DNA from 4 places in the Streptosporangium sp. 'caverna' genome. Region 1 is predicted to be linked to each of the others. Evidence: riboswitches for the same ligand, from Rfam matches in the RefSeq annotation. Region 1 holds a riboswitch; each other region holds the start of a gene.

Region 1 (2,193 bases):
CGCCGAACGCTCACCATCGCATCCGCCGGCGGCGCCGGCGCGGTATCGGGCCCACCCGCCGGGGCGGTGGGCAAGTTGCCTCGGGTCATCACACCTCTCCTGTCCTGCGTCATCGCCCGCATCGGGGCGCCTGTGACATGGTCAGGCCGCCTGAACCGACACGCAAAGATTCTTGCTGCGGTGGCAAGGTAGGGGCATGGATGAAGAGATCGCATCGACGATGGCGGCGGTCGGACCCCGACTGAAAGGGCTGCGCACTCAGCGCAACCTGTCGCTGACCTCGCTGGCACAGTCCACCGGGATCTCCCTGAGCACGCTCTCCCGCCTGGAAACCGGTCAGCGCCGCCCCACCCTGGAACTTCTGCTCCCCCTGGCGCGCGAGCTGCGCGTGGACATCGGCGAACTCATCGGGGCGCCGCAGACCGGAGATCCCCGCCTGCACCTCAAGCCCGTCACCCGCCACGGCATGACCATGCTGCCCCTCACCCGACGAGCAGGAAGCCTGCAAGCCTACAAACTGATCATCTCGCCCAGGATGCGCTCACCCGAGCCCGAGCAGTCCAGCCACGAGGGATACGAATGGATCTACGTCCTCGACGGCCGCCTACGCCTGGTCCTGGGCGACAACGACCTGATCATGGGCCCCGGAGAGGCCGCCGAATTCGACACCCGCACCCCCCACTGGTTCGGCAACGCCGACGAGAACCCCGTCGAGATCCTCAGTCTCCTGGGCCATCAGGGAGAGCGAGCACACCTGCGCGCCCGGACCGTACGGTCCGAGGGCACCGCAGCAGGTGCCGAGTGACACACGCACACCGGGCAAGGCCGCTACGGACGTGCGAGTCGGTACAGAATCGCCCGTGAGACCAGCCGTCTTCGTCCAGCCGTGTCGGTCGTCGTCTCCGGCGGCGCCTGGGTCACAAGGGGGCGCAGGCCCTGGCCGGGGCCGTTAGCGGTGATGTCGAACCGGTAGCGGCCCAGGAAGGTGATGTGCGCTGCCTGGCTCACCGGTGGCAGTGGAAGTCGCAGGGGCCGTATGGAACGGCGGCCCAGACGCGGCAAGGCCCTACGCCTATCCAACAATGATCACGAGTTGATCACTCTTTAGTTGCGTATTGGGTTCACATGACCTTCGGTTTGCCGTTAAGCTCCATTTTGCCTCGGCCGTAACGGTCGATATGCCTAATTCCGGGCGCCTGCCCTGGGAACCGGGGACCCATCGCACCCGGGGTGAATCCACTTCGGTGGAAGGGCTTTCCCTCTAGCCCGAACCCGTCAGCTAACCCGGTCGGCAGAAGAGAGGAGAGTACGTGGCGGTCACGTCCCTCACGTTCCGTCGTCATGCAACCATCGCGGTCGGTGTTCTCACCGCGGTCGCGATTGCGCTGGGCCCCGCGAACGCGGGTCTCGCGGCCCCCAAACCAACCGAGACCGAGCTCCGGGCCGACCTGGCCAAGCTCAACAAAAAAGTCGACATGCTGATCGAGGCCTACGCGGCCAAACGCGAGTCCCTTAAAAAAGCGCAGCAGGCTGAGGCGGTCGCCAAGGAAGACCTGAGCAAGATCGAGGCGGTCTACGCCGAGATCGAGAAAGAGGCCGGCTCCATCGCTCAGCTTCGCTACCAGAGCAGCGCGGGAAACCTGCCCACGTTGCTGTCCACCCCCGACCTGGGCGGCGCCGCGGTGATGGAGCAGCTCACCGCCGAGCAAGGTGCTTCCCTGCAGCGCTTCGCCGACAGTCTGGAGCGCAAGAAAAAGGCCGCGGAGACGGCTGCCCGGCTCGCCGAGAACATCGGTGAGGAGGTCAAGGAGGTGCAGTCTCAGCGCGACGGAGCCGAGGGCCTGATCCGCGACATCAAGCACAAACTCGACCAGCTCGTCCCCACCGGTTCCGGCCGCCTCCCCGACGGAAGCTGGGCTCCCCAGCTCCCCACCGGCAGCGACAACATCACCGACCGCACCCGGATCATGCGCGAAGCCGTCAGGAAACGCTTCGACCTGCCCTACACGGTCGGCTGTTACCGGGCCGAGAACGACGGCGGCGAACACCCGCTCGGCCGCGCCTGCGACTTCATGATGAGCACCGGCGGCTCCATGCCCTCGGCGGCCCACGTCAAGCTCGGTGACGAGATCGCCGCCTGGGCCATCCAGAACAAGGACCAGCTGGGCGTCAAATACGTGATCTGGCGCCAGC
Region 2 (2,193 bases), 3.9 Mb from region 1:
GGTCTCGCGGTCGGACGCGGGGGGCGCCATGAGCGCCGCCATCGCCGCCTGGGTGGGCCGGGCGGCCTCCGGGCTCGGAGTGGACATGATCGAGGTGAGGCTGTGCACCCGGTTCGGGTGGCGGATCGCCAGCAACTGAGCGATCATGCCGCCCATCGAGGCGCCGACCACGTGGGCCGACTCCCAGCCGAGCGCGTCCAGCAGCCCCGCGGCGTCGTCGGCCATGTCGTCCAGCAGGTAGGGGGCCTGCATGTTCTCGCCGAAAACGGGGGTGCCCGCGTCGTGGAGATGGGTGCTCTCACCGACGTCGCGATTGTCGAACCGTACGACATGGTGTCCCGCGTCGGCGAGGACCCCGCAGAACTCCTCGTCCCAGTGGATCATCTGGGAGCCGAGTCCCATGACCAGGAGAAGCGGGCGGCCCCGGGGGGAGCCGAAGGTGTCGTAAGCGATCTCGATGCCGTTCGCCGAGGCGCGCTGAGTCATGGCACTCCTACCGTGCTGGGTCCCGCGAATGTCCTGCCGATCCTGCGGAACAGAATGTCATTCGGTAGAAACGAGGACAAGAGCGGGAGTCCGGCGTCGTAGGCGCCCGGCCCGGTTGGGCCGCTGGTCAGTCGTTGACGACGTCGACCTTCGGGGGCGTGGCGGGGTTGTTGTCCTTGCGGCTCCACGCGCCGGTGGAGAACGCCATGGGGTAGTTCTTCTTGCCCACGCCGTCGCCCCACTTGGTGACCACGTACTGGACGTCGATGTGGCCCAGGCCTCCGTTGCCCTCCACGGCGAGCGTGTTGGAGTTGAACGTGCCGCCGGTCAGGTCGGCGAAGGTCTTGGCGTCGATGTCGATCATGATTCCGCTGCTGGAGGGCGTGCCGGGGCCGCGGTCGCCGACGAAAAAGGGGGCCTTCTTGCCCTTGTAGATGATGTAGCCCTCGGTGAACAGCGGCCAGCTCGGGCTGGCGATCATGCCCTTCTGCATCGGCTTGCCGCTCGCGGGCAGGCCGGTGTCCCCGGCGCGGCCGGAGGCGTCGTCCCAGAAGTAGGAGGCCTTGGTCGAACCCTTGAGGAGGGGGACGTCGGAATCGGGCTTGGGGGTGGGGCTCGACGCCTTGAGGCCCGTCGGTGCGCTGAGGCCCGCCGGTACGTCGAGGCTCGCCGGTGCGAGACCCGCCACGGCGGGGGATGCCGAGGTGGGGATCGCGTCCGCGCAGTACGCGGAGGCAGGGAGCGCCGAGGCGACACCGGCGGAGGTCAGGATGCTCGCGCCAAGGAGGGTGGCAGCGGCGAGACGGTTCTTATGCGGACTGAGGGAGAAACGCATGGAAGAGCCTCTTTCGCGAGGGAATGGGGCAGCCGCGTGCGACACACGGGGAGGAGGCACTGGCGGAGACGCGCTCACAGAACGGGAGGACGTAGCCGGATCAACCGGGCGCTACGCGGAGCACGTGCGGGAGGACACCGCTATCAGGTGCGGCGGAGGTGCTAGACGATCGACACGAACGGAAGATGCACCGGTACGAACATGACGCGGTGATCCATAGGGATCTCCTCTCCATCTCGTCTACCGGGTTAGCTGACGGGTTCGGGCGGTGGAGTTGCCCTACCGCCGCACGTTCGCGGCGGATTCACCCCAAGAAGTGGGCCCCCGGCTCCCGAGGCCCTACTGACCTTGGGATTCGACGCGGCTGGCCGCTCCTTCCGATGAAGGGCAGGTCGCCAACCGGTAAATGGGACACTACCGACCCAAACGGACAAAGCAAAGCAAAAGCCACGAAAGCCCCAGAAGATCTACCTGCAATCGTCAAGGAACCCTTACCGGGCAGACCTTGACCATCTTGCTCGCGGGCGTTAACTTCGGTGAAACTATTAGTAAAGTTACCTAATAGTTGACCGACGATCATCGCCTTGAAGTGCGATTTCTTCCTTTCCACCCCCGGGGGAGACAGTCTGATGAACAAGCGTAAGATCGCTTTGATCGCCGCGGCCGCCAGTGCGCCGGCCCTTCTCTCGACGGTGCTGATCACTTCCGCGCAAGCCCATGGTTCGATGGAATCCCCGGTCAGCCGGGTCTACGCGTGCTTCCTGGAGGGACCGGAGAGTCCCGACACCGCCGCGTGCAAGGCCGCGGTCACGACCGGCGGCACCCAGCCGCTCTACGACTGGAACGAGATCAACATCGGTGACGCCGCCGGC
Region 3 (2,193 bases), 5.5 Mb from region 1:
CCAGATGGTGGCGGGCGGTCGGGCTGGCGCAGTGGCTGGTGCTCGCGGCCATGATCGCGGGCGGGGTATGGCTGCTCGGCCTGGTCGGAATGGACTATCTGCGGCTTCCGCAGCCGTTCCTGCCGACCGTGGGCGATCTGCCCTGGCCCACCTTCCTGCTGATCGGCGGCGTCCTCCTCGGGCTGGTGATCGCGTTGCTCTCCCGGGTGGCGGCCTGGCTCGGTGGCCGGCGCCGCGCGCGCAGAGCGGCCAAGGCGCTCCGCGCGAGCGTTGATCAGGTCGCCCGCGAGCTCGTGCTGGAACCCGTGGACGGGGAGCTGTCCAGATATCGCCGGTTCGTCGAGGCGATCACGGTGGCCCGGGACGGGGGCTGAACGGCCCGGGTTCCCGGCTTTCTGCCGCCGTGCCTGCGGTACCGGATTCACCACTCGACAAAAGGAGGTCGACCGCCCAGCTCGGAAAGCCGGCCGCGGCAGCGGTGGTCGGCATCAACATGTTCTCGTGACGGGAACGGGCGGTTCCCTGCCACGTCCGGCGCCCTTGACGGCGTCTCTGACCTGGTCGTACAGGACTCACACGTATCTGGTGACACGCTCGTATCTGGTGACACCCTTGGCCTCGGCATCTCAAGGCCGAATGGGGCTTTCCGAGGCCCCGAACCCACCTGCCAAAGGTAAAAGATTTGTTCATCAAAGGCCTATGCCGTAAGGGATTTCGTTAGGCCGACATGACGATGCCTTGCATCATTCGACTCTCATCGCTTACCTTCGGGATCTCGGGCATACGTATATCCAGCCAAGTTATGGCCTCAGCCAAATTGTGGCGCGGATAGTGCTCTGATCATTACCGAGACCGTGGTCTCGTCCCGCAGAGATTTCCGTCGCGGGATGAGCGCGGCTGCCGAGTCCGTGCGTTCACGGAGCCGGGGACCCAATCTTCTGGGGTGAATCGCGGCCCATTCCACATGGCGTCGTGTAGGGCACTTCCACGCCCGAACCCGTCAGCTAACCCGGTAGGCGGCATGGAAGCAAGGAGTTGATCCCCGCATGTCCAAATATCGTTTTCCCCGTCCCCTCATGTCCGCGATGGGTGCGACCGTTGTCGCCGGCGCGGTTCTCGCCGCCAGCCCTGCCCTGGCCTCCAGCCTTTCCGCGACGACCGTGAGCGGTGCCGTTCAGACTTCGGCCAGGGCGCTCACCGCGCCGGTCAACCTGGGGCAGACCGCCTCCCTCAGCGGGGCCCGCGCCGAGGTGTCGACCTACGGCCAGGATGTCTCCAATTACCAGGCGGACCATGACTGGGATGCCAGCCCGGCCAAATTCGGCATCGTCAAGGCCACCGAGGGACTGGATTTTCGCGACAAGGCATTTGCCCGGCACTGGAGCCAGCTGGCCAAGAAGGGCATCGTGCGCGGCGCCTATCACTTTGCTCATCCCGCCAACAACCCGATCGCCGAGGCTGACTTCTTCCTCGCGGTGGTGAACCAGCAGCCCGCCAAGCCCGGCGATCTGCTGGCACTGGATCTGGAGACCACCGACGGCAGGTCCGTCAGTGAGGTCAACGCCTGGGCCAAGGCCTGGCTTGCCCGTGTCCAGGCCAAGACCGGCGTCAAGCCGATGGTCTACAGCAGCTGGAACTTCGCCAACACCTACGGCGCAGGCCTGGCCCAGTATCCCCTCTGGGTGGCCTTCTACAGCGGTGGCATCGTCACCCCGCCCGCCGACTGGAAGTCCTGGGCCATTCACCAGTATTCCGAAACCCCCATCGACCAGGACATCTCCACGCTGACTCCCGATCAGCTGCGCGCCCTCGGCCGCCCCGCCTGAGGTGTCCGCCGCCACGACATCCTTCAGGCCCTCTCCTCGGGCCGGATCGAGAGGATCAGGTCCGCGACCTTTTCCGGGTGCTCGCGCTTGACCGTCCGAAGGTCGAAGCCGTTCCACAGGGACACCAGGTAGCAGCCGGAACGCGCCCCCACGGTCACCGTGGCGAACACCCATCCCGCGCCGCTGTGGACGATCAGCTCGGGGGCGTATCGCCTGCTCTCCCCCAGCGGATGGAGACCGCCGGTCCCGAGCAGCCTGAGGCCGATCGTGTGGGCGGCGTAGGCGCGAACTCCCCGGGCCTTCAACAGCCGCTGCACGACGGCCAGCGCCTTGTCATGCTGCTCCGCCGTCGCGTCGGTGACGGAGT
Region 4 (2,193 bases), 4.4 Mb from region 1:
AAGAACATCGAGGCCGCGTCCACGTGGCAGTAGTCGGTCTCGACATCGGGGTATTCCAGACCGACCCGGTCGAAGATGCGGGCCCAGAGGTCACCGGCGTAGGTGAGCACGTTGGTCTTGTGGACCAGCGTCAGCTTCTTGCGGGGGCGGCCGGCCGCCTTCTCGAAGGCGTAGCGGACGACCCGTTCGACGCCGTGGGCGGTGTTCAGCGACTCCTGGGTGGCGATCTCGTGGGGCGTGCCACGGCGCATCACGCCGCCGGTCCCCGCGTACAGCCCCTCGGTGCCCTCGCGGACCACGATCATGTCGATGTCCTCGGGACGGGCCTTGCCCAGCGGGGTCTCCACGCCGGGGAAGAGCTTGACCGGGCGGAGGTTCACGTAGTGGTCGAGCTGGAAGCGGAGCTTGAGCAGTAGATCGCGCTCCAGGACGCCCGGGGGCACGCTGGGGTCGCCGACCGCGCCGAGCAGGATCGCGTCATATCCGCGCAGCTCATCCAGAACCGAGTCGGGCAGGGTCTCACCGGTCTCGTGATACCGCTTGGCGCCGAGATCGTAGGTGGTGGTCTCCACCTTCGTGCCGACCGCTTCCAGGACCTTCAGGCCCTCGGTGACGACTTCGGTCCCGATCCCGTCTCCGGGGATGACGGCCAGGCGAATGTTACGCGAATCCATGAACGCACCCTACCGGTCCCGTCTCGGTGATCGAACAACGATCTCATTCTGCGGACAGATTCGAGCGTACGACACGCCTGATCGTTTTGTCCATCTTTGCGAGGTATTGACCGTTTCGTTGACTTTCGTTATGGTCCTCAGCATTCGTATCGACGCCTAATTCGCGCAGGTCATCCCCTATATCGGTCTGCGCGGAGCCGGGGAACCACTTTTTCGGGATCCACGGGACATCGAGAACACTCGCTCCACCCCCGGAGCCGTTCCCGCTGTCTCATGCGATTCCTTGGGGCGAATCGGCGCATCCCTCGCGCCGTAGGGCGGCCTCCACGCCCGAGTCCGACAGCTCACCCGGCCGGCCTTATGGAAGGAACCATTTTGTCCGGCATGACCTACCCCCGTGTCCTGTCGCTGTTCGTGGCCGGCGCCGCCGTGTTCGCGACTCCGGCCGTCGCTCTGGCCGACTCCTCCCCCCTGGCCGACGCCTCTCTCACCGGGTCCTCCTTTCCCGTCACCCGGGGCGAGGCCCCCGTCCCGCCTCCCGGGCCGGCGGCTCCCGGCGCGGCGGCTCCCAGCCTGACGATCCCCGGCCTGGCGGCTCCCGGCTCGGCCGCTCCCGCTCCGGCGGCTCCCAGCCCGGCAACGCCCGGCACCTCCGGCGCACACGGCACCTCCGGTGCGCCCGGCACCGTCGAGCCCTCACCGGCGCCCGCGACCGAACAAGCCCCCGCCCCGGCTCCCAAGCCCCCCAAGCCTCCCAAGCCCGCCTGGCAGAAGGCCGTGAAGTGGGCCATGTCCAAGCGCGGCACGCCCTACGTCTGGGGCGGCACCGGCCACGGCGGCTTCGACTGCTCCGGCCTGGTGCTCCGCGCCTACGGGGCCGCCGGGATCAAGCTGCCCCGCGTCACCAACGACCAGTACAACGCGTTCTCCAAGAAGATCGCCTGGAAGGACCTCCAGCCGGGCGACCTGGTCTTCTTCAGCGGCCTCGACCACGTCGGCATGGTCAGCAAGCCGGGCTACATGGTCAACGCCCCGCACACCGGCGACGTGGTCAAGGTGGAGAAGCTCGACGCGGGGCGTCGCGCCTCCTTCGCCGGCGCCGTCCGCCCCGACCCCAAGGGGGTCAAGGCCGCGATCGAGGCCGGCACGCTGAGCGCCGGCTGAGCCTCCCGGCCCTCATCGTCCGAGGCGCCCCGATCGGCGCGTGGCGTCTCGGACGCCCGGTCCGCGCACGGCGACCACCGGCAGCGCCGACCACCGCACCCACGTGCTTCGGACGCCCGGGTCCGCGCATGGCGACCCCGGGCATCCGTCATCAAGCCGGTGCACGGCGTTCCGGTCGCCGGCGTCGGGCCGGCGCACGACTCCCGGGCGCCCGTCATCGGGTCTGCGTACGGCGAGCCGACACCCGCCGGCTTCCCCCCGTGGGCTCGCGACCGCGGGGGGAGGCCGAGGTCAGGCGCGGCGGCCGGTGAAGATGACATCCCAGGCGCGGCCCAGCGCACGGGTGACGGCGCCC

Evidence for each region. Region 1 has a riboswitch for cyclic di-AMP ahead of DKM19_RS20470 (hypothetical protein). Riboswitches for the same ligand answer to the same signal wherever they lie in the genome.
Region 2: another riboswitch for cyclic di-AMP. It lies ahead of DKM19_RS53125 (hypothetical protein); the one in region 1 lies ahead of DKM19_RS20470 (hypothetical protein).
Region 3: another riboswitch for cyclic di-AMP. It lies ahead of DKM19_RS43735 (glycoside hydrolase family 25 protein); the one in region 1 lies ahead of DKM19_RS20470 (hypothetical protein).
Region 4: another riboswitch for cyclic di-AMP. It lies ahead of DKM19_RS39000 (C40 family peptidase); the one in region 1 lies ahead of DKM19_RS20470 (hypothetical protein).

What each region holds. Positions count from the first base shown of each region.
Region 1 covers NZ_CP029711.1:4,633,991-4,636,183, reverse strand. Annotated here, with positions in the region: gene DKM19_RS20480 (MFS transporter) at 1-14, opposite strand, end outside; gene DKM19_RS20475 (helix-turn-helix domain-containing protein) at 197-805, shown strand; cyclic di-AMP (ydaO/yuaA leader) riboswitch at 1,170-1,309, shown strand; gene DKM19_RS20470 (hypothetical protein) at 1,311-2,193, shown strand, end outside.
Region 2 covers NZ_CP029711.1:8,556,863-8,559,055, forward strand. Annotated here, with positions in the region: gene DKM19_RS36900 (alpha/beta fold hydrolase) at 1-486, opposite strand, end outside; gene DKM19_RS53125 (hypothetical protein) at 614-1,321, opposite strand; cyclic di-AMP (ydaO/yuaA leader) riboswitch at 1,544-1,692, opposite strand; gene DKM19_RS52825 (lytic polysaccharide monooxygenase) at 1,951-2,193, shown strand, end outside.
Region 3 covers NZ_CP029711.1:10,124,938-10,127,130, reverse strand. Annotated here, with positions in the region: gene DKM19_RS43740 (GTPase family protein) at 1-374, shown strand, start outside; cyclic di-AMP (ydaO/yuaA leader) riboswitch at 889-1,034, shown strand; gene DKM19_RS43735 (glycoside hydrolase family 25 protein) at 1,047-1,826, shown strand; gene DKM19_RS43730 (hypothetical protein) at 1,850-2,193, opposite strand, start outside.
Region 4 covers NZ_CP029711.1:9,065,091-9,067,283, forward strand. Annotated here, with positions in the region: gene DKM19_RS38995 (3-isopropylmalate dehydrogenase) at 1-674, opposite strand, end outside; cyclic di-AMP (ydaO/yuaA leader) riboswitch at 833-1,047, shown strand; gene DKM19_RS39000 (C40 family peptidase) at 1,059-1,838, shown strand; gene DKM19_RS39005 (ROK family transcriptional regulator) at 2,130-2,193, opposite strand, start outside.